Regions from separate parts of the Variovorax sp. AC194 genome, predicted to be linked through region 2. Evidence: predicted binding sites of a transcription regulator. Region 2 holds the regulator's gene; each other region holds the start of a gene.
The links. Region 2 encodes LexA, which represses DNA repair genes until DNA is damaged. Its sites were predicted from a motif close to ACTGTATNNNNATACAGT; they were not measured.
Positions count from the first base shown of each region.

Region 1: the regulator LexA is predicted to act here: its motif matches at 2,250-2,267, upstream of ACZYRS_RS23820 (PA0069 family radical SAM protein).
Region 3: the regulator LexA is predicted to act here: its motif matches at 4,710-4,727, upstream of imuA (translesion DNA synthesis-associated protein ImuA).

Region 1 covers NZ_OZ409823.1:5,002,293-5,009,119, reverse strand. The annotation lists gene ACZYRS_RS23840 (SRPBCC domain-containing protein) at 1-56, opposite strand, end outside; gene ACZYRS_RS23835 (SAM-dependent methyltransferase) at 85-1,029, opposite strand; gene ACZYRS_RS23830 (thiol-disulfide oxidoreductase DCC family protein) at 1,088-1,519, opposite strand; gene ACZYRS_RS23825 (GbsR/MarR family transcriptional regulator) at 1,581-2,171, opposite strand; gene ACZYRS_RS23820 (PA0069 family radical SAM protein) at 2,291-3,388, shown strand; gene ACZYRS_RS23815 (carbonic anhydrase) at 3,417-4,181, opposite strand; gene ACZYRS_RS23810 (efflux transporter outer membrane subunit) at 4,345-5,799, opposite strand; gene ACZYRS_RS23805 (efflux RND transporter periplasmic adaptor subunit) at 5,796-6,827, opposite strand, start outside.
Region 2 covers NZ_OZ409823.1:3,442,154-3,448,980, reverse strand. The annotation lists gene kdsB (3-deoxy-manno-octulosonate cytidylyltransferase) at 1-68, shown strand, start outside; gene adk (adenylate kinase) at 193-849, shown strand; gene ACZYRS_RS16520 (asparaginase) at 879-1,841, opposite strand; gene lexA (transcriptional repressor LexA) at 1,915-2,598, shown strand; gene ACZYRS_RS16510 (hypothetical protein) at 2,737-3,102, shown strand; gene ACZYRS_RS16505 (D-2-hydroxyacid dehydrogenase family protein) at 3,202-4,209, shown strand; gene ACZYRS_RS16500 (MFS transporter) at 4,214-5,371, shown strand; gene ACZYRS_RS16495 (3-hydroxyacyl-CoA dehydrogenase) at 5,526-6,827, shown strand, end outside.
Region 3 covers NZ_OZ409823.1:4,409,977-4,416,803, reverse strand. The annotation lists gene ACZYRS_RS21035 (aldo/keto reductase) at 1-872, opposite strand, end outside; gene ACZYRS_RS21030 (ABC transporter substrate-binding protein) at 953-2,095, opposite strand; gene ACZYRS_RS21025 (LysR substrate-binding domain-containing protein) at 2,211-3,140, shown strand; gene ACZYRS_RS21020 (2-hydroxychromene-2-carboxylate isomerase) at 3,111-3,737, opposite strand; gene ACZYRS_RS21015 (CmcJ/NvfI family oxidoreductase) at 3,734-4,567, opposite strand; gene imuA (translesion DNA synthesis-associated protein ImuA) at 4,741-5,547, shown strand; gene ACZYRS_RS21005 (Y-family DNA polymerase) at 5,516-6,827, shown strand, end outside.

The DNA of each region.
Region 1 (6,827 bases), 1.6 Mb from region 2:
TCGGCGTGGAGGGGGGCGAGCTCGGAGAGCCTGCTTTCTTCGGGTTCGGTGCTCATCGAAAAATCTTCTCCTCTTTGTGTTTTATCAACTGTTGCGCGTGGCGGTCACCATGGCGTAGTCGAAGTCGCGCCAGAACATGCCCAGCGCGAGCGCGCAATAACTCGCCACGATGTGCTTGCGGCGCCACGGGCTCAACCTGCCGCGCGCCTTCCAGAGCTCGGCCAGCGTGAAGCGCGTGGCCAGCACCGGGATGTGCAGCGCGCTCGGCGCGACGCGCCAGCGCAGGGACTTGAATTCGATGTCCCCGAAGCCGTGGTCGCGCAGCGCCGCGATGAAGTCGTCGCGCGTGGCCAGCGTGGGCACGGCCCAGCTGTCGGCCCAGAGGCGGTGCAGCCAGTGGGCGATGCGGCCCGGGTTCCTGCGCAGCAGGAAACCATCGACCACCACGAGCCGCGCGCCGGGCTTGAGCAGGCGCGCGGCCTCGCGCACGAAGTCGGCCTTGGCGGTGCCTTCGGCGTAGCAGGCGCTCTCCACCGCCCAGGCGCCGTCGGCCTGCGCGGCGGGCAGGCCCGTGCGGGTGTAGTCGGCCTCGATGTGCGCGACGCGATCGGCCACGCCGGCCGCGGCATCGAGCCGCGCGGCGATGCGGTTCTGCACCGGCACGTTGGTGACGGTGACCGCATAGAGCGAGGCGTCGTCGCCGACCAGCGTGCGTGCGGTGGCGCCGGCGCCGCAGCCCATGTCGATCACGCAGCGGCGTTGGCCTGCGGCGGGTTGCATCTCATCGAGCCGCAGCGCGCGGCCGACGGCGCGGTTCATCTCCACCAGCATGCCTTCGCGGCGCAGCGGGTTGAGCCCCGCGCGCCAGAAGCCGAAGTGCATGTTGTAGCTCGGGCTCCAGGCGCTGTAGTCGACCGCCACTTCGGTGAAGTAGTCCTGCGTGTCCTCGGTCGTGATGGGCGTGGCCTGCGCCGGCGGATGCGTTGCGGTGGAGGGCATGCGGAAGTCGGGCTGGAAGACGGTGGGCATCGAGGCGCTTTCGGACGTTGGTTCTTGTGTTCCCTGGGGGCGTGACAGCGTGATCGGTTCAGAGGCGGCAGTGGTCGTCGGCGCAGGTGGCGGGCGCGATGGCGCCGCGGCCCGCCAGGCGCGCGACGAGCCAGCGCGGCAGGCGGTAGCGGTTGCGCGCGAGCACGGCATAGGCGCGGTCGGCGAGGGCGCCGACGAGCGGCACATCGAGCAGTGCGCCGCCCGCGGGCAGGCCGACGGCGGCGCGGCAGGCGCGGATCGCGGCGACGCCGGACAGCACGCGGCCATTCGCATCGACCGCGTGCATCGCGGTCATCAGCGCCTCGCGCGGCGCCGGGCCGGCGGCGAAGCCGAGGGGCGAGCAGTCGACGAGGTCCAGCCGGCCGGCTGCATCGCGTGCGCGCATCGCGCCCATCTCGGCCACGCAGAGCGGGCAGGTGGCGTCGTAGTAGACGGTCAGCGGGTAGGTCGTGGCGGCGGTGCGGCTCATGGTGTTCTTGGTTCTCGATATTTCAGTCAAAACAGAAATAGATAAGCAAAAAAAGGGGTGGCTAGATCATCGGCAGGCTGGCGTGGTGCGCATCGGGATCGTCGCCCTTGCCAGCGGGTGCCGCGGGCGCATCGCCGCGCACGAACTTCTGCACACTCGCCCCGAGCGTGAGCACCTTGTCCAGCGTGCCGGGCGAGAGCCGCAGCATCTCGTCGGCCCAGGTGGCGAGCTTGTTCATGAGGTCCATGGTGGAGCGGATGCGGTCCTGCGCATCGGCCGGCTCCTTCTGGAAATCGGGGCTGGACACGAGCTCGCGCAGCACGCGGATGGTGGGGTCGAACTCGCGCTCCTTGCGCTCGCGCACCACGGTGCGAAAGAGCTCCCACACATCGACGCTGGTCTCGAAATAATCGCGCCGGTCGCCCAGGATGTGGGTCACGCGCACGAGGTTCCAGGCCTGCAGTTCCTTCAGGCTGTTGCTGATGTTGGAGCGGGCCACGCCCAGGGTGTCGGAGAGCTCTTCGGCGTGCATCGGCTTGCCGTGGGCGAAGAGCAGCGCGTGGATCTGCGAGACGGTGCGGTTGACGCCCCACATGGAGCCCATTTCGCCCCAGTGGACGACGAACTTGCGTTGAATTTCTGTGAGTTCCATGCGGTCGAGTCTAGGATTTCCTAAATTTCTGTCAATAGAGAAATAGAAAAATCACCGGGCGCCGGAGAATGGTGAAATACTGTATGAATAAACAGTAAATTCCATTCCGAGGATTTGCCATGGCATCCGAATCCACCATTCCCATCCACATCATCAAGGGCCGAGGCGCGGCCACGCGGCTCGCGCACCGGTTCTCCAAGGACGAACGCGACGCCTTCGACGACGGCTGGGGCACGCTCGAAGAGGGCGTGGCCGAGGCCGAGGAGCTCATGCCGCTCGCGACCGAGGTGCGCTTCGAGGACGTGAAGTCGGTGCTCACCGAAAACGAATCGCCCGACATTTACTTCGACCGCTCGCTCAACCCCTACCGCGGCTGCGAGCACGGCTGCATCTACTGCTTTGCGCGGCCCACGCACAGCTACCTGAATCTCTCGCCGGGCCTGGATTTCGAGACCAAGCTCATCGCCAAGCGCAACATCGTGGAGGTGCTGCGCGCCGAGCTCGGGCGCAAGAGCTACAAGCCCAGCTACATCGCGATCGGCACCGCCACCGACTGCTACCAGCCCATCGAGCGCGAGCTGCGGATCACGCGCTCGGTCATCGAGTTGTTGAAGGAAGTGCGGCACCCGTTCGCGCTGGTCACCAAATCGAGCGCCATCGAGCGCGACCTCGACCTGATCGCGCCGATGGCGGCCGAGCACCTCGTGGCCGTGTACATCACGGTGACCACGCTCGATGGCGAACTCGCCCGCAAGCTCGAGCCGCGCGCGGCCGCGCCGCACCGGCGGCTGCGCACCATCCGCACGCTGGCCGAGGCGGGCGTGCCGGTGGGCGTGAGCGTGGCGCCGCAGATTCCGTTCGTCACCGAGGACATGGAGCACGTGCTCGAAGCCGCCTGGGAGGCCGGCGCGCGCAGCGCCTTCTACACGGTGGTGCGGCTGCCCTGGGAGGTGGCGCCGCTCTTCAAGGAATGGCTCGCGCTGCACTACCCGCAGCGCGCGGACCGCATCATGGCGCGCATCCACGAGATGCGCGGCGGCAAGGACTACGACGCCGATTTCGCCACGCGCATGAAGGGCTCGGGCCTCTGGGCCGACCTGATCCACCAGCGCTTCCAGAAGGCGACGAAGCGCCTGGGCTTCAACCGCGAGCGCATTCCGCTGGATATCACCGCGTTCCGGCCGCCGGGGGCGGTGGGGCAGGGCAATCTGTTCTAGCGAGCCTGCGGGCGGTGACGTCCGGCGCTCAGCTCTGCTCGAGCACGCGGCCGTTCAGCGGCTGCACCGGCCGTGCATTCATCCGGTAGAGCTTGCGGAATGCCGCGAGCTGGCCTCTGGAAACTTCCACCGGTTGCTTGAGCACTTGCCAGCTGACGTCTTCGCTGCAGGGCGGCGTGGTCAGCGATCCGGTGAAGTGGTAGTAGTCGCGCCGGGCCGGCAGCAGGTCCGACGGGTTCAGCGCTGCCTTCAGCGGCTCGGCCTGTCCGGCCTTGGACGGCAGCGCATCGAACACGGACTTCAGCGCCGCGTTTTCATGCCCTTCCTTCAGCAGCACCGCGACCACCGCGAGCTGGCCCGCATCGCTCTTGTGCACCAGGTGCGCAACCATCGGGTAGGCCTTGCCGTCGATGCGCTCTTCGCTCGGCGTGTGGAAGTGGAACTGCACGAGCTTGAAGTCGCCGTCGGCCAGGTGCAGGGTGCCGCCGTTCGCGAGATTGACCTGGATGGTGTGCCCGGTGTTGACCGTCTCGCCGCTGCCCTCGGCGTAGTCGAACCCGATGGGCGTGAGCGCCGCCTTCTTCGCCTGCCGCGCCTTGATGTTGACCGGCGACTGGTGCTTGCCGAGCTTGCAGGTCGCGAAACCCGGCTCCAGGTCGCCCCATGCCTTGGCACCGAGCTTGCCGCGGTAGTCCCAGTGCGTGTGCGCGTCCTCGGCCGAGGCGGCGAGCGCCGCGGTGGCGATCAGGCCGCCGATGGCGAGCCGGGTGAGGATCGAGAGATGTGATGTCATTGTTTGTTCTTTCTCTGATGGTTGAAGCGGCCATCGGACATCGCCTTCTTCGATGGCTGATGGCTGATGGCTGATGCCTGATGGCCGATGGCCTTCTACCACTTCGAGATGAACCCGCGGCGCAGCGCCGTTCACGCGCGATGGCGTGCACGGCGCGCTGCCGTCATTCCTTTCGCGCGACCGAGCCCAGCGTGGCGGCACCTTCCCAGTCGCCGCCCAATGCCTTCACGAGAAACACCGCGGTCAGCAGGCGCTGCCCCTGCAGCTGCGCGGCCTGCCGCTCCACCGTCAGCAGCGACTGCTGCGCGGTGATCACGTCCAGGTAGGTCGAGGCGCCGCCTTCGTAGCGGCTGGTCGCCATGTCGAGCACGCGGCGCGCGGCGGCGACGGCCGCTTGCGCCTGCGTGGTGGCGCTGTCGAGCGCGGAGAGGCCGGTGATGCCGTCTTCCACTTCCTGCATCGCGGTGAGCACGGTGCGGCGGTAGTTGCCCACGGTCGCGTCGTAGCCGGCCTTGGCGAAATCGACGTTCGCGCGCACGCGGCCGCCGTCGAACAGCACCTGCGTGGCCGACACGCCCACCGACCACAGGAGGCTGGGCCCGTTGAACAGCGATTCGATCAACCGGCTGTCCACGCCCACGGTCGGCGAGATGATGAAGCTCGGATAGAAGGCCGCGGTCGCCACGCCGATCTGCGCGTTCGCGGCCGCCATCGAGCGTTCGGCCGACGCCACGTCGGGCCGGCGCTGGAGGATTTCGGACGGCACGCCCAGCGGCACCGCGGGCGGGCGGATCTCGCGCAGGTCCGCGGGCAGCGCGAAGCTCGGCGCGGGCGTGCCGGTGAGGGTGGCGAGCGCGTGCTCGTACTGCGCGCGCTGCTTTCTCAGCACGTCGACCTGCGTGAGCGTGGTCTCCAGTAGCGCCTGTTGCTGCGCGACGTCCAGGCCCGATATCGCGCCCAGGTCGTGCCGCGCCGTGACCAGCTCGAGCGCGCGGCGCTGCAGGCCGATGGAGCGCGAGAGCACATCGAGTTCGACGTCGGTCGAGCGCAGGTTGAAGTAGTTGTTCGCCACGTCGGCGGTGAGCACGAGGCGCGTGTTCGCAAGGTCCGCGGCCGACTGCTCGGCCGAGGCCGTGGCGCCTTCGACCGTGCGCTGCACGCGGCCCGCGAGGTCGAGTTCGTAGCTGGCGTTGAGCGACAGCGCGAAGTCGTTCTGCACGGTCGACGCATTGGTGGTCGCGTAGTTGGTGAGCGGCCGGTTGGCGGAGATCTTCAGGCGCGAGGCGCGGGCGCCCAGGCCCAGCTGCGGGAAGCGGCTGGCCGAGTTGGCATCGAGATTGGCGCGCGCCTGGGCCAGCCGCGCGTTGGCGATGACCAGCGTCGGGCTGCCGGCGAGGGCCTTGTCCTGCAGCGCGTCGAGCTGCGCATCGTTGAAGCGCTTCCACCACGGGCCCTTATCGGCCATGTCGTTCGGCGTGGCCTCGCGCCAGGGCGCCTCGAGCGTCCAGCTGACGGGCAGGGGCGTCTCGGGCGTCTTGTAGTCGGGCCCGACCGCGCAGCCCGCGGCGAGCAGCGCCGCGGCGAGCAGGGTCGCGGCGGCAATGACCCGCAGTCTCACGCCGGTTCCTTCTTCGCGGCTGCCTTCGCGGCGGGGGCGGGTTCATCGGGCGCCACGGTCACCACGTCGCCTTCGGCCAGCGAGTCGGAGGGGTTGAGCACCATGCGGTCGTTGTTGCCGAGGCCGTCGGTCACCTCGACGCTCTCGCCGTAGTTGCGGCCCAGCGTCACTGCGCGCAAGCCGATGCGGCCCTGCGCATCGACCACCGCGATGCGCGTGCCCTCGGCGCGGAACAGCAGCGCATTGGCCGGCACCGTGATCGTGCGGGCCGCGGCCAGCGGCAGTGACACCTGCACGTAGGCGCCCGGCAGCAGCGCGCCGTCGCGGTTCGGCAGCGACACCTCGACCTGCATCATCCGCGTGCTCGCGTCGATGGCGCCCGAGGTGCGCGCCACTTCGCCCTTGAAGCTCTGGCCGCGCAGCTCGGCCTGCGTCACCACCACCGGCTGGCCGGCCTTCACGAGCTGCGCATAGGCCTGCGGCACGTTGATGTACACGCGCAGCGGATCGGTCTGCGCCAGCATGAAGAGCGCGCGCCCGGCACCGCCGCCCGCGCCCGCGTCGATGAGGTCGCCCACGTCGACGTTGCGGCGCGTGATGACGCCCGCGAACGGCGCGACGACGCGCTTGAAGCCTTCGGTCTGCTTCAGGCGCTGCACGTTGGCATCGGCGGCGGCCACGTTCGAGGTGGCCTGCGCGACGGCGCTGCGGCGCTCGTCCAGGTCCTGCTGGGAGACCACGTCTTTCTTGCGCAGGTTTTCCCAGCGCTCGGCGGTGCTCTGCGCGAGCCCGAGGCCCGAGGCGGCCTGCGCGCGTGCGGCGACCGCTTGCGAGAGCTGCTGGTCGATTTCGGGCGTTTCGATTTCCGCGAGCAGCTCGCCCTTTTCGACGCGGCTGCCGATGTCCTTGGTCCAGCGCTTGAGGTACCCGCTCGCGCGCGCCGAGATCGGCGACTGCACGAAGCCCTGCAGCGTGCCCGGCAGCGCCAGCGTCTGGCCGGCGGTGGGCGTGCGCGGCAGCGCGGTCTG
Region 2 (6,827 bases):
CGGGCATCGACACCCCCGAGGATCTGGCGCGCGTACGTGCCGTCTTTGCCTCCAGGCCAGCCCCTTAAGACGTGCGCCACGGAGGGAATTCCCTACGGAGGCGCATGCTATCCTCGACGTGAAATCCGCCTTGCCCAGCCCTCGGGCCGACGCTGGGCGTGACACAAAATCTAAGAACCGTCCGAGGACACCATGAGACTAATTTTGCTGGGCGCGCCCGGGGCGGGCAAAGGCACGCAAGCGGCCTTCATCTGCCAGAAATACGGCATCCCCCAAATCTCGACCGGCGACATGCTGCGCGCCGCCGTCAAGGCCGGCACGCCGCTCGGACTGCAGGCCAAGGCCGTCATGGACGCGGGCGCGCTGGTGAGCGACGACCTGATCATCAACCTCGTGAAAGAGCGCATCGCCCAGCCCGACTGCGCCGGTGGTTTTCTGTTCGACGGTTTCCCGCGCACCATTCCGCAGGCCGATGCCATGAAGGCCGCGGGCGTCAAGCTCGACTACGTGCTCGAGATCGACGTGCCCTTCGGCGACATCATCGAACGCATGAGCGGCCGCCGCTCGCACCCGGCATCGGGCCGCACGTATCACGTCAAGTTCAACCCGCCCAAGACCGAAGGTAAGGACGACGTGACCGGTGAAGACCTGATCCAGCGCGAGGACGACAAGGAAGAAACCGTGGGCAAGCGGCTCGAGGTGTACAGCCAGCAGACGCGCCCGCTGGTCGACTACTACTCGGCCTGGGCCAAGGCCGATCCGGCCGCCGCGCCGAAGTACCGCGCCATCAAGGGCGTCGGCACGGTCGACGAAATCACGCAACGCGCCCTGGCGGCACTGAGCAGCTGATTCCCGCCGCCCTTCGACGGGGCGGCTATTTATTTCCCCAGCAGTTCCAGCATCAGCGCGATGCGCGCCTTCACGGGCGTGAGCGCGCCTGCATCGCGCAGCCGGTCATCGGGCTTCGGCAGGATGCGGCCACTGGTGCAACGCGTCGCGCGCAGCACCGCGATGCCGGCGTCCTGTGCCTTGAGCGCCGCGGCTTCCAGTGCGTGGTGCACGGTGCCATTGCCGGTGGTGGCGATGACCAGCCCGCGGACTGGTTCCTCCGCGCCCTCCCGCAGTAGCGCATCGACGATCGCGCCGCTCGCACCGGCATGGCTCATGACGATCTCGACCCGAGGCCAAGGCCCGGACGTGCTCAGCGCCTTCGACGATTGAGATGACGGCGCAGCCGGCCACTCTCTCACGCGCCGCACCGCGCCCTCTTCCACATAGCCGATCGGCCCTGCATCTCCAGATGCGAAAGCATCGAGCCGGTACGTGTGCACCTTCTGCACATCCACCCCGCTGTGGACCGTGCCAGCACACACCGCCACTACGCCCTGCGCGCCCACCATCGCCGCGACCGCGATCGCATCGCGCACGTTCTGCGGACCGTCCGGCGAGAGCGCCGTGGCCGGGCGCATCGCGCAGGTCAGCACCACGGGCTTCGCCGACGCCAGCACCGAGTGAAGGAAGAAGGCCGTTTCCTCGAGCGTGTCGGTGCCATGGCTGATCACCACGCCGGCCACGTCGGGCTGTGCGAGCCAATGCACGCAGCGCTGCGCGAGCTTCTGCCAGATGTCGAACGACATGTCCTTGCTGTCGAGCTGCGCCACCTGCTCCGCCAGTAAAGCGATGCCCTCGGGCGCATCGATGCCGCCCAGGAGGTCCGCCACGCCCACCTGCCCGGCGGTGTAGCCGATGTTGTCGCCGCTGCTGGAGGCCTTTCCGGCGATGGTCCCGCCGGTGCCCAGGACCACCACGCGACGCACTTCGGGCAACGGCAAATGGGCCATGACTTGTCAACTTCCAAAAACTGGTTAAAAATACAGGTACTGGATATCTAGCCAGTGCCGCAAGGAACCACATATGCAGTTCGCCGTGAAGCTTACCGCCCGCCAGCAGCAGATCCTCGACTTGATCCAGAGCGCCATCGCGCGCACCGGTGCGCCGCCCACGCGCGCCGAAATCGCCAACGAGCTGGGGTTCAAGTCGGCCAACGCCGCCGAAGAGCACCTGCAGGCGCTGGCACGCAAGGGCGTCATCGAACTTGTCAGCGGCACCTCCCGCGGCATCCGCCTCAAGGGCGACGCGCTGCGTTCGCTCAACGAAACGCGGCATCGCGAAGGCGGGCAGTTCTCGCTGTCGCTGCCCGGCATGGCGCAGCTGGCGCTCCCGCTCATCGGTCGCGTCGCGGCCGGCTCGCCCATCCTGGCGCAGGAGCACGTCGACCAGACCTACTACGTCGAGAACACGCTCTTCCAGCGCCAGCCTGACTACCTGCTCAAGGTGCGCGGCATGTCGATGCGCGACGCCGGCATCATGGACGGCGACCTGCTCGCCGTGCAGGCCACCAAGGAAGCGCGCAACGGCCAGATCGTGGTCGCGCGCCTGGGCGACGAAGTCACCGTCAAGCGCCTGAAGCGCAACAAGCAGGTCATCGAGCTGCACGCCGAGAACCCCGACTACCCGACCATCATCGTGCAGCCCGGTGAGCCCTTCGAAATCGAAGGCCTCGCGGTCGGCCTCATCCGCAACACCATGCTGATGTAGGCCTCGCGGCCTGCTTGCAGCAGCACCCCATCCGGCCTCGACAGGTGGCGGGCGTATGGCGCGAAGTCGCCATCACCCTGTCGCGGCCGATTCAAGAAATCCTGCCTGTGTTCAACCTCAGACTTTTTTGGAGTTCACATGGGAATCGCCCTCCTCGCCATCGCTGATTTCTGGATGCCGCTGCAATCGCTTGCAAGCCGCCTGATGCCCGCCCGCCGCACCCGTCACCGGGACAGCAGCGACACCGCCGCCGGACTGCGCTACGTGGCCGTGCGCCCGGCCTGCACCGCGCGCACCGCAGGCACGCCTGCACCGACGACAACCGCCACAGCGCCGGCACGCCCGCTGCGCGTGGTTCGCGTGATCGACGGAAAAAGCCAGGACCGCAGCCGCATGGTGATCTCGGGCCGCATGGCCGATGTCTGCGCGGAGCTCGACCGGCTGGCCGCGCTCGAAGCGGCGGAAACCATGCGCTCGGTGCCCCGCTCCACCCGTCTGCACTGAGACATTTCCCCGGGAGAACCGCTCCAGAAGCACCCCGGGGTGGGTATCCAAACGTTCACTGGCGCGACATCCCAATGCTGCGAGGCACAATGGCACGCCATGAACATTGTGATCCTCGACGATTACCAGGACGCCGTGCGCAAGCTGCGCTGCGCCGCCAAGCTGGACGCGTACGCGGCCAAGGTCTACACCAACACGGTCAAGGGCATCGGGCAACTGTCGGTTCGCCTGAAGGACGCCGACGTGATCGTGCTGATTCGCGAGCGCACCCACATCTCGCGCCAGCTGATCGAGAAGCTGCCCAAGCTCAAGCTCATTTCGCAGACCGGGCGCGTCGGTGGCCACATCGACGTCAATGCCTGCACCGAGCGCGGCGTGGCGGTGGCCGAGGGCACGGGCTCTCCGCAGGCACCGGCCGAACTCACCTGGGCGCTGATCATGGCGGCCATGCGCCGGCTGCCGCAGTACATCAGCAACCTCAAGCACGGGGCGTGGCAGCAGTCGGGCCTCAAGTCGGCGTCGATGCCGCCCAATTTCGGCCTCGGCTCGGTGCTCAAGGGCAAGACGCTCTGCATCTGGGGCTATGGCCGCATCGGTCAGTTGGTCGCGCGCTACGGACAGGCCTTCGGCATGCAGGTGGTGATCTGGGGACGCGAGGCGAGCTGCGCCAAGGCGCGCTCCGACGGCTTCCAGGTCGCGCAGAACCGCCACGAGTTCTTCGCCGCGGCCGACGTGCTCTCGGTGCACCTGCGGCTCAACGAGGAAACCAACGGCCTCGTCACGCTCGAAGACCTGTCGCGCATGAAGCCGACGGCGCTCTTCGTGAACACTTCCCGCGCCGAACTGGTCGAGGCCGATGCCCTGCTCGCCGCGCTCAATCGCGGACGCCCGGGCCTCGCAGCCATCGACGTGTTCGAAAGCGAGCCGCCGCTGCAGGGCCACGCGCTGCTGCGCCTGGAAAACTGCATCTGCACGCCGCACATCGGCTACGTGGAGCAGGACAGCTACGAGAGCTACTTCGGTCAGGCTTTCGACAACGTCGTGAGCTTCATCAAGGGCAATCCCACCAACATCGTGAATCCCGGCGCGCTGCAGGTTCGCCGGTGATTCCATGAGTCGGCCTGCGCCCCGGGGCGCGCTCTGGGCGCTGCTGGCCGGCAATTTCGTGATCGGCACGGGCGTGATGGTGGTGCCCGGCACGCTCAACGAGATCAGCGCCTCGCTTTCCGTCACCGCTGCGACGGCGGGCCAGCTGATCACCGCGGCAGCGATCGTGATGTGCCTCGGCGCACCGCTCCTCGCCGCCCTCGTCGCAGGCTGGGACCGCCGCCAGCTCCTGGCCCTCACGCTCCTCTGGTACGCCGCCGGACACGCCCTCTGCACGCTCATGCCGAGCTTCGGCACCCTGCTGCCGGTGCGCATGCTCACGGTGATCGCACCCGCGATCTTCACGCCGCAAGCCGCGGCCTGCGCCGGCATGCTGGTGCCGCCGGAACACCGCGGGCGCGCCGTCACCTTCGTCTTCCTCGGCTGGTCGATGGCCTCGGTGCTGGGCCTGCCCATCGGTGCGCTGATCGGCGGCCACCTCGGCTGGCGCATGGCCTTCATGGCCATCGCGATGCTCAGCATCGTGAGTGCGGCGTCGATCTGGCTCACGCTGCCCACCGGCATCCGCCCCGCCGCGCTCACGGCTGCTGCGTGGTCGCGCGTGCTGCGCAGCCCCGTGCTGATGGGCATCGTGTTGGTCACGGCGCTGCAGGGCTCGGGGCAGTTCGTGCTGTTCAGCTATTTCGGCCCCGTGCTCAAGCAGAGCTTCGGCGCGGACGCCAACACGCTGAGCCTGATGTGGGCGCTGTTCGGCGCTTTCGGGCTGATCGGCAACATGGTGGTCAGCCGCTTCATCGATCGTGCGGGCGCCGGCCGCATGGTGCTGCTGACGAGTTCGCTGATCGCGCTGAGCCTGTTCCTGTGGCCGTTCGCGAGCACGCTCGCCTGGCTGGCCGTGGTGATCGTGCCCTGGGGCCTGGGCTGTTTCGCCACCAACTCGGCCCAGCAGGCGCGGCTGGTGGGCCTCGCACCCGCGCTCGCGCCGGGCTCCGTGGCGCTCAACAGCTCGGGCATCTACATCGGCCAGGCCGTCGGCGCGGGGCTGGGCGGCTGGCTGCTGGCGAACGACGCGGCGCCGTGGATGAGCCGGGTCGGCCTCGCGCTGCTGTTGCTGGCCATCAGCCTGAGCGTGGCCATCGACCGCAGCCGTCGTCCGGCCTGAAAAAAGCGGCCCCGCGTAAGACCCGGGACGCATCGCCCGCGCGGGATTGCAAAATCGGAGGCTGCCGACGCTCGCCAGCCGCCCGCCAGCCGCTCTCGGCCAGCACCTGCGCGTCAGGCCCCCATACCACTCAACCAGCGAAAATCTTCATCAAATGACAGTGAACTACCAAAGGATCGGGCTCATCGGCGCTGGCGCCATGGGTCGCGGGATCGCGCAGATCGCCGCGCAGGCCGGCAGCGAAGTGCTGCTTCTCGACAGCTTTGCAGGCGCCGCCGAGCGCGGACGCGAAGCCCTCATCGCCCAGTGGAACAAGCTGCACGAAAAGGGCAAGCTTGAGGCCGCGGCCCGCGATGCGCAGATCGCGCGCGTGCAGGCCGTCGACTCGATCCAGGCGCTCGCCGGCTGCGACCTCGTGATCGAGGCGGTGATCGAAGACCTCGAGGTCAAGCGCAAGCTCTTCCGTGAAATCGAGACCGTGGTGGGCCCGACGGCCACGCTGGTCACCAACACCTCGTCGCTCTCGGTCACGGCCATCGCGGCCGGACTCTCGCATCCGGAGCGCTTTGCGGGCTTTCACTTCTTCAACCCCGTGCCGCTCATGAAGGTGGTCGAGGTGGTGGCGGGCTTCAAGACTGCGCCCGAGGTCTGCAAGCAGCTGGCCGGCTACGCGGTGCAGATGGGCCACAGCGCGGTGCAGGCGCAGGACACGCCCGGCTTCATCGTCAACCACGCGGGCCGCGGCTACGGCACCGAGGCGCTGCGCATCGTGGGCGAAGGCGTGACCGATTTCGTGACGATCGACCGCATCCTGAAGGACCAGGCGGGCTTTCGCCTCGGCCCGTTCGAGCTGCTGGACCTGACGGCGCTCGACGTGTCGCACCCGGTGATGGAGTCGATCTACCACCAGTACTTCGAGGAGCCGCGCTTTCGCCCGAGCGTGATCACCGCGCAGCGCCTGGCGGCCGGCGCGCTCGGCCGCAAGACCAACGAAGGCTTCTACCGCTACACCGACGGCGTGATGCAGCAGACGCCCGAGGCGCCCGCGCCCGTGGTCGACGGCACGCCCTCGGTCTGGGTCTCGCCGCGCGCCGCGCGCCGAGCCGAGCTGCTGCGCCTCGTCAACACGCTGGGCGCGCAGATCGACAGCGGCGCCACCGCCGCGCCGCATTCGCTGATCCTCGTGGCTCCGCTGGGCTTCGACGTGACCACCGTCGCGGCCGTCGAACGCCTGGACGCCACGCGCACCGTCGGCATCGACATGCTGATCGACGACGCCGCCACCAAGCGCCGCGTGCTCGCCACCAACCCGGCCACCCGCCGCGACATCCGCGATGCCGCGCACGCCCTCTTCGCGCGCGACGGCAAGGCGGTGAGCGTGATCCGCGACAGCGGCGGCTTCGTCACGCAGCGCGTGATCGGCACCATCGTCAACATCGCCACCGACATGTGCCAG
Region 3 (6,827 bases), 970 kb from region 2:
GCCCCGGCTGCGGCGTTGTCGGCCATGTGCTCGGCGCGGCTCGTACCGGGGATCGCGCAGGTCACGGCCGGGTGGCTCAGCACGAACTTCAAGAGCACCTGCGCCCAGCTCGTGCAGCCGATCTCGCCGGCCCAGGCGGGCAGCGGCCTGTCGCGCAGGCGCCGCAGCAAACCGCCGCCGCCGAAGGGCATGTTGACGATCACCGCCACGCCGCGCTCGGCCGCCAGCGGCAGCAGGCGCTGTTCGGCATCGCGCGCGTCGAGCGAGTAGTTGATCTGCAGGAAGTCGAGCTTCTCGGCGCGCAGCACGGCCTCGACCTCGTCGTAGGCCGAGGCGGTGTAGTGCGTGATGCCGATGTAGCGCACGCGGCCCTTGTCCTTCCAGCCGCGCAGGGTGGTCAGGTGGGTGCGCCAGTCGACGAGGTTGTGCACCTGCATCAGGTCCAGCTCTTTCGTACGCAGCCGTGCGAACGACTGCTCCATCTGCGCGATGCCGGCCTCGCGGCCCGAGGTCCAGACCTTGGTGGCGAGGAAGGGACTGGTGCGCGAATCCGTGCGCGGTTTGGCCGTGGCCAGCAACTCGCCGGTGGTTTCCTCGGAGCGGCCGTACATCGGCGAGCTGTCGATCACCGTGCCGCCGGCCGCGAAGAGCGCCTCGAGCACGCCGGGCAGGCGCTTGTACTCGTCGGTGCCCGGGCGCTGGTCGAAGCCGATCCAGGTGCCGCAGCCGATGACCGGCAGGGCTTCCTTCGTGGAGGGAATGGGGCGGGTGGTCATCTGCATCGCGGGCCTGCCTGGTTGCTGGGCGAAGGAGGGGAGCGCGGCGCCTGCGCAGAGCGCCGCGCCGAGGCGCAGCAACTGCGCGCGCGTCACTGCAGGAAGGTGGGGCTCGTTCGTGATGGGCGTCGTCACGAACGAAATTCTGCGCCCGCCAGGCCCCCGGGCGAAAGGCCTCAGCGCAGGTAGCGTCCGTCGGCCTTGAGCATCGAGAGCTCCGAGAAGGTCAGCCCGCGGTGCTCGCCCGCCCGGTACGAGACGGCGATGCCGCCGATGTCCAGCGTCTTGAACGACTCCAGGCCCTTCTGCAGCGACTCGGGCGTCGGGTTCGCGCCCGCGCGCTTCAGGCCCTCGACCATGACCTTGGCCGTGACGTAGCCCTCCAGGCTCGCGTAGCTGAAATCGTTCACGCCGATCTTCTTCATCGCGGCCTGGTACTCGGCGATGACGGGCATTGCGCTGTTCCACGGATAGGGCACGACCTGCGAGATGACCACGCCGGCCGCGTCCTTCTTGATGTCCTGGAAGAGCTTCTGGCCATTGAGGAAAGAGAACGAATAGAACGCCGTCTCGCCGCCCGCCGCGCGGTAGGCGGTGATGAACTTGGCCGCCACGTCGTTGGTGGCCGACAGCACCACCGCCTTGGGCTTGAGCTTGGCCAGCTCGGCCGCGCGCTCGGCGGCGTCGGAGCCGTCGTTCTTGATGGCGACGCTGCCGACCATCTTCTCGCCGCGCTCGGCAATGAACTTCTGCGTGCTCTCCATCGCCGAGCGCGCGCCCGGGTTGTCGTTGTGCGCGAAGGCGATGCGCGAGAGGCCGATGGTGAACAGGTGGTTCACGATGCGGCTGTATTCCTCGTCGAAGCTGATGCGCACCGGAAAGCCGTATTCGGTGAACTTCACCACCGGGCCCGCGCCCGTGTACGGCCCGACGACGGGAATCTTCAGTTCGTTGGCCGCCTTGATCGCGCCGACCGACGACGAGGTGCCGATGGGCATCAGCACGCCGATGGCGCCGTCTTTCGCGAAGGTCTTGACGTTCTCGGCGCCCTTGGCGGGGTCGTAGGCGTCGTCCAGCTGGCGCAACTCGACCGGCCGTCCGTTGATGCCGCCGTTCGCGTTCAGCGCGGTGAACATGGCACGGATGCCCACCAGCGGCTCGGTCGAGAGCGACGCGAGCGGGCCGGTCTGCACGTAGGTCTGGCCGATCAGCAGGGGCTTGCCGGTCTGGGCATGCGCCGAAGCAGACAGTCCGAGAAAGACAGCGAGGACGGAGGCGGCAAAGGCGGAGGCCAGCAGATGAATCTTTTTGTGTGTCATGGTCACAAACTGTTAATAAAGTCATCTTAAAGCGCGAGACCTTCCGGGTAAATCGCTCTTTGGTTGCGGTGCAGCACGCGCGGCATCAGAATCCGGCCTCATATTCACCATGGGAATGCCACTCTCGCTCCTCCGACTGTCTTCGCTGGACCTCGTGCGGGGTTTTGTCGCGGTGGGACGGCGCATGAGCATCTCACTCGCGGCGCAGGACCTGTGCCTCACCCAGTCGGCGGTCAGCAAGCAGGTCCATGCGCTCGAGGAGCAGCTGGGCGTGAAGCTGCTGGTGCGCGGCCACCGTTCGATCTCTTTCACCGCCGAGGGCGAGCGGCTCTTTCGCAGCGCGGACGGCGCGGTGCAGCAACTGCAGGACGTGATGGGCGGCATCCGCCAGGCAGGCGAGCAGCGTCCCGTGACGCTCAGCGCCAGCATCGGCATGACGGGGCTCTGGCTGCTGCCGCGGCTCAGCCGGGTGCAGAAGCTGCATCCGGGCGTGGACGTTCGCGTCTCGGCCAACAACCGGCTCGCCGACCTGCGCCGCGAGGGCATCGACCTCGCGATCCGCTACACCACGCCCGCGCTGGCACCGGCCGGGGCGCTGCGGCTCTTCGGGGAAACGGTGGCGCCGGTGGCGCATCCCTCGCTGCGCCTGAAGACGCTGCGCGCGGCCGAGGCCGTCTCGCGCCTGTGCCTGCTCGACTTCGACGATCCGCAGCACCCGTGGCTGCAATGGAATGGCTGGCTGGCCGCGGTCGGGTGGGCCGAGGCGAAACCGCAGGCCGTGCTGCACTTCAACCAGTACGACCAGTTGATCCAGGCCGCGCTGGCCGGGCAGGGCGTGGCGCTGGGGCGGCTCGAACTGATCCAGCCGCTGCTCGACGAAAAGCGCCTGGTGCGCGTGGATTCGCCGGCGCCCGCGCAGGCCTCGGGACACGCCTACTGGCTGATCCAGGCCGAAGACGCGCCGCGCGAAGAGGTGCGCCACGTGGCCGATTGGCTGGTGGCCGAGGCGCGGCAGTCACGCGAGGCCGTGGGCGCCGTTCCCTGAGCCGAATGCCATCGCTTCGTCGAGGCGGTCGTTGCCCCAGAACATCTCGTCGCCGGCGAAGAAAGTGGGCGCTCCGAAGATGCCTTTCTCTGCCGCGATGTCCGTCTGGCGCCGCAGCCGCGCCTTGTTCGCGTCGGACAGCGCCTCCTCGATGATCCGGTGCGCGGGCAGGCCGAGCGCGGCCAGCAGGTCGCGCATGGCCTGCGGCGAATCGATGTCGCGGTCTTCGGCGAAGTTCATGGCCATCGTGCGCCTGCAGAACTCGCCCATCCAGGGCTGCGCCGCGCCCACGAGCGCAATGCGCAGCGGCAGCACGGCGGACCTCGGAAATTGCGTGGGCTGCCGCCACGGCAGGCCGTACCTGCGGCACTGGCGCGCCATGTCCTTCCACGTGTAGTCGCCTTTTTCCTTCTGCAGCACGAAGGGCGACGAGGCCCAGCCGAAGGACCGGAAGATCGGCCCGAGCAGAAACGGCTGCCAGCGGATGCGCACGTGGTGGCGGGCCGCTTCGTCCTCGATGCGCATCGCGCTCAGGTAGCTGTAGTTGCTGCCGAAGTCGAACCAGAAATCGAGCACGGGGAGGGCGCGCGGCGTCATTCGAACACCACCAGGCAGCGGGCCTCGATGCTCTCGCGCAGCGGCGCGTCGGCGGGCGCATCGGGGTGGTCGAAAGCGGCGTGCGGCGTGTAGCGCGAAACGCCACCGAGTTGCGAGTCGTACTGCTTGAAGACCAGCGCCTCGTGCCGGTCCATCGCGGAAAAGTACGACCAGCGGTGCGCGGGCGAATGCGTGGCCAGGTAGATCTCGCCGGTGCGGCGCGGGTAGCGCACCTCGGCATTCACCAGGTCTTTCGCCATCACCGAGCGCGCATCGCAGACGGCCAGCGGCGTATCGAGCACCGGCCCCTTGATCGAGCGCCAGATGTTGACGATGCAGTAGCGCCGCACGGCCGCGGCTTCGGCGGGGTCGGTCAGCACCATGGCCAGCCGGCGGCGGCCGGAGTCCTCGGTGTAGTCGTTGTGGATGCGGCCGTTGGCGGCCGCCTTGCCGTCGGTGGCGCGCCGCCCGAAGCTCAGGGCGGTGCGATCGGCCTCGCGCCGGCGCACCAGGTGGTCGAACACATGGGCCCGTGTGCCCCCCGTGACCGCGAGCGCCAGTTCGGCGACTTCGCGGTGGTAGATGGCGGTGACCTGGGCGTCGTCCAGGAAATCGGAGATGGCCGTGGGCGCATCGCGCAGCACGAAGCCTTCGCGCTCGATGTCGGGCGGCGTGGCGGCCGCGCGTGCATCCGCGATCGGTGTGGCGCGCAGCTCGTAGGTGCCGCTTTCCCAGGGCGTGCCGGGCGGCGGCGCGAAGGTGTAGCTGAAGGGGCGCAGCGCGCAAGGCTGCAGGTAGTTCAGGCCGGCGGTGACGGTGGGGTGGTTCATGCGGGGCTCCTTTTCCTCAGGGCATTGGAGCGAAAGCGCGGTGCCGGCTCAAACGACTTCTGCGCGCCTTGGCATGAGCCAAAGGAATATGAAAAGGCCTGCCGCGAAGAAAGCCTTCTTCCGTCTTGCCAGGCCATGAAATACTGTATAAAAATACAGTTAACAGTTGCATCATGGGCCTCCCTTTCCTCGACTCCTTTTCCGCCGCCGCGGGCCGTGGCGTCTGGCATGCCGACGAACTCGGCCTGGCCGACGCGCAGGTCGTCGCGACCGGCCACGCCGCGCTCGATGCCGAGTTGCCCGGCGGCGGCTGGCCGGTCGGCGCGATGACGGAGTTGCTGCAGGGCGCGCCCGAAGCGCATGTCTGGCGGCTGCTGCTGCCCGCGCTGGCGCAGGCCGTGGAGGCGCGCGGCGGGCCGGTCGTGCTGATCGGCGCGCCCTACGAGCCCTGCGGACCGTCGCTCGCGGCGCAGGGGCTGCCGGTGGAGGCGCTGATGTGGGTCAGGAGCGATGCGCCCGCCGCGCGCCTCTGGGCCTGCGAGCAGGCGCTGCGCTGCGCGGACGTGGCCGCCGTGCTGGCGTGGTTGCCGCAGGCGCGGGTGGGCGAGTTGCGGCGTCTGCAGCTGGCGGCCGCGCAGCATGACGTGCTGCTTATCGTATGCCGGCCCGAATCGGCCGCGCGGGGCGCGTCTCCCGCGCGGCTGCGTCTTCAGGTGGAGACCTGCGAGGCCGATGCCTCGCAGATCGAATTGCGCATCCTCAAGCGCCGCGGCCCGCCGCTGGCTTCGCCGGTGATGCTGCCGGCGCGGAACGACCGCATGACCGCGCTGCTGGCCGCCGCCCGGCTGCGCCGCAAGCTGCGCCTGCAGCAGCAGGGCACGGTGCCGGTCGGTGACACGGCAACGTCCGCGACCGTGGTGCGCATCGATGCGTGGAAAGGAGGCCCCCATGCACTGGATCGCATTGCGGTGGTCGCTTGACGCCGACACGCCTGATGCGCCTGACACACCGCAGCTGCCCACGCCGGAGGCGCTCGGCTGGTGGGCGCTGGAATACACGCCGCACGTCGCCTGGCAGGACGAGGCGCTCATGCTCGAAGTCTCGGCCTGCGAGCGCCTGTGGGGCGGGCGGCTGCAGTTGATGCGCCAGCTGGTCGCCGTCAATCCCGCGCCCGATGTGCGCATGCTCGGCGCCCAAGGCGCCACGAGCCTCATCGCGCTCGCGCGGCTGCGCCTGTTCGAGGGCAACGAGCCGCGGCCCAAGGACATCCCGGCCGGCCTGCCGCTGGATACATTGACCGCCGCGCGCCCCCACCTCGACCTGCTCGCGCGCCTGGGCTGCCGCACCTGGGGCGAGGTGGCCGCCTTGCCGCGCGGCGGCCTCACGCGGCGCTTCGGCACCGAGTTGCGCACGGCGCTCGACACGGCCTGGGGCCTGCGCCCCGAGAGCCACGACTGGCTCACGCTGCCCGACGTGTTCGAGCAGAAACTGGAGCTGCCCGCGCTCGCCGAGACCGCGCCCGAACTCATGTGGTCGGCCAACCGCCTGCTCTCGGCGCTGCAGATCTGGCTGCGCGCCCGCCAGCGCGGCGCGCGCGCGCTCGAGCTGCAGTGGACGCTCGACCTCAAGCGCTTCAACGGCGTGAACCTGCCGCCGCACCAGCAGGTCACCGTGCGCACGGCCGAGCCCACGCAGGACCTGGCGCACCTGCGCCGGCTGCTGTCCGAGAAACTGGCCCTCACCACGCTCGCGGCACCCGCGAGCTGGCTGAAGCTGCGCACGCTCGAGACCGACGCATGGGCCGGTGCCAGCACCAGTTTTTTGCCCGAGGACAACCGCAAGGGCGACAAGCTGCACGAGATGGTCGAGCGCCTGAGCGTGCGGCTCGGCGCGCACCAGGTGGTGGTGCCCTGCGCAGAGGCCGACCACCGGCCCGAGCGCAAGCAGGCCTGGCGGCCCGCGCTGCAGAAAGACAAGGCGCCGGCCAAGGCCCGCAAGGAGACGAAAGAATCGAAGGCCGCGGCGCAGTCTCAGTCGCAGCAGCCCGATGCGATCTACCCGCCGTGGCTGCTGCCCGAACCGCTCTTGCTCGAGATGGACGGCGAGCGCCCGTGCTACCGCGGCCCGTTGAGCAAGCTCGTCGGGCCGCAGCGCGTCGAGGCCGGCTGGTGGGGCGGCAAGGAAGACGGCGGCCAGCCGGCGGTTCGCGACTACTACGTCGCCGAAAGCCCCGAAGCCGGGCTCGTGTGGATCTTTCGCG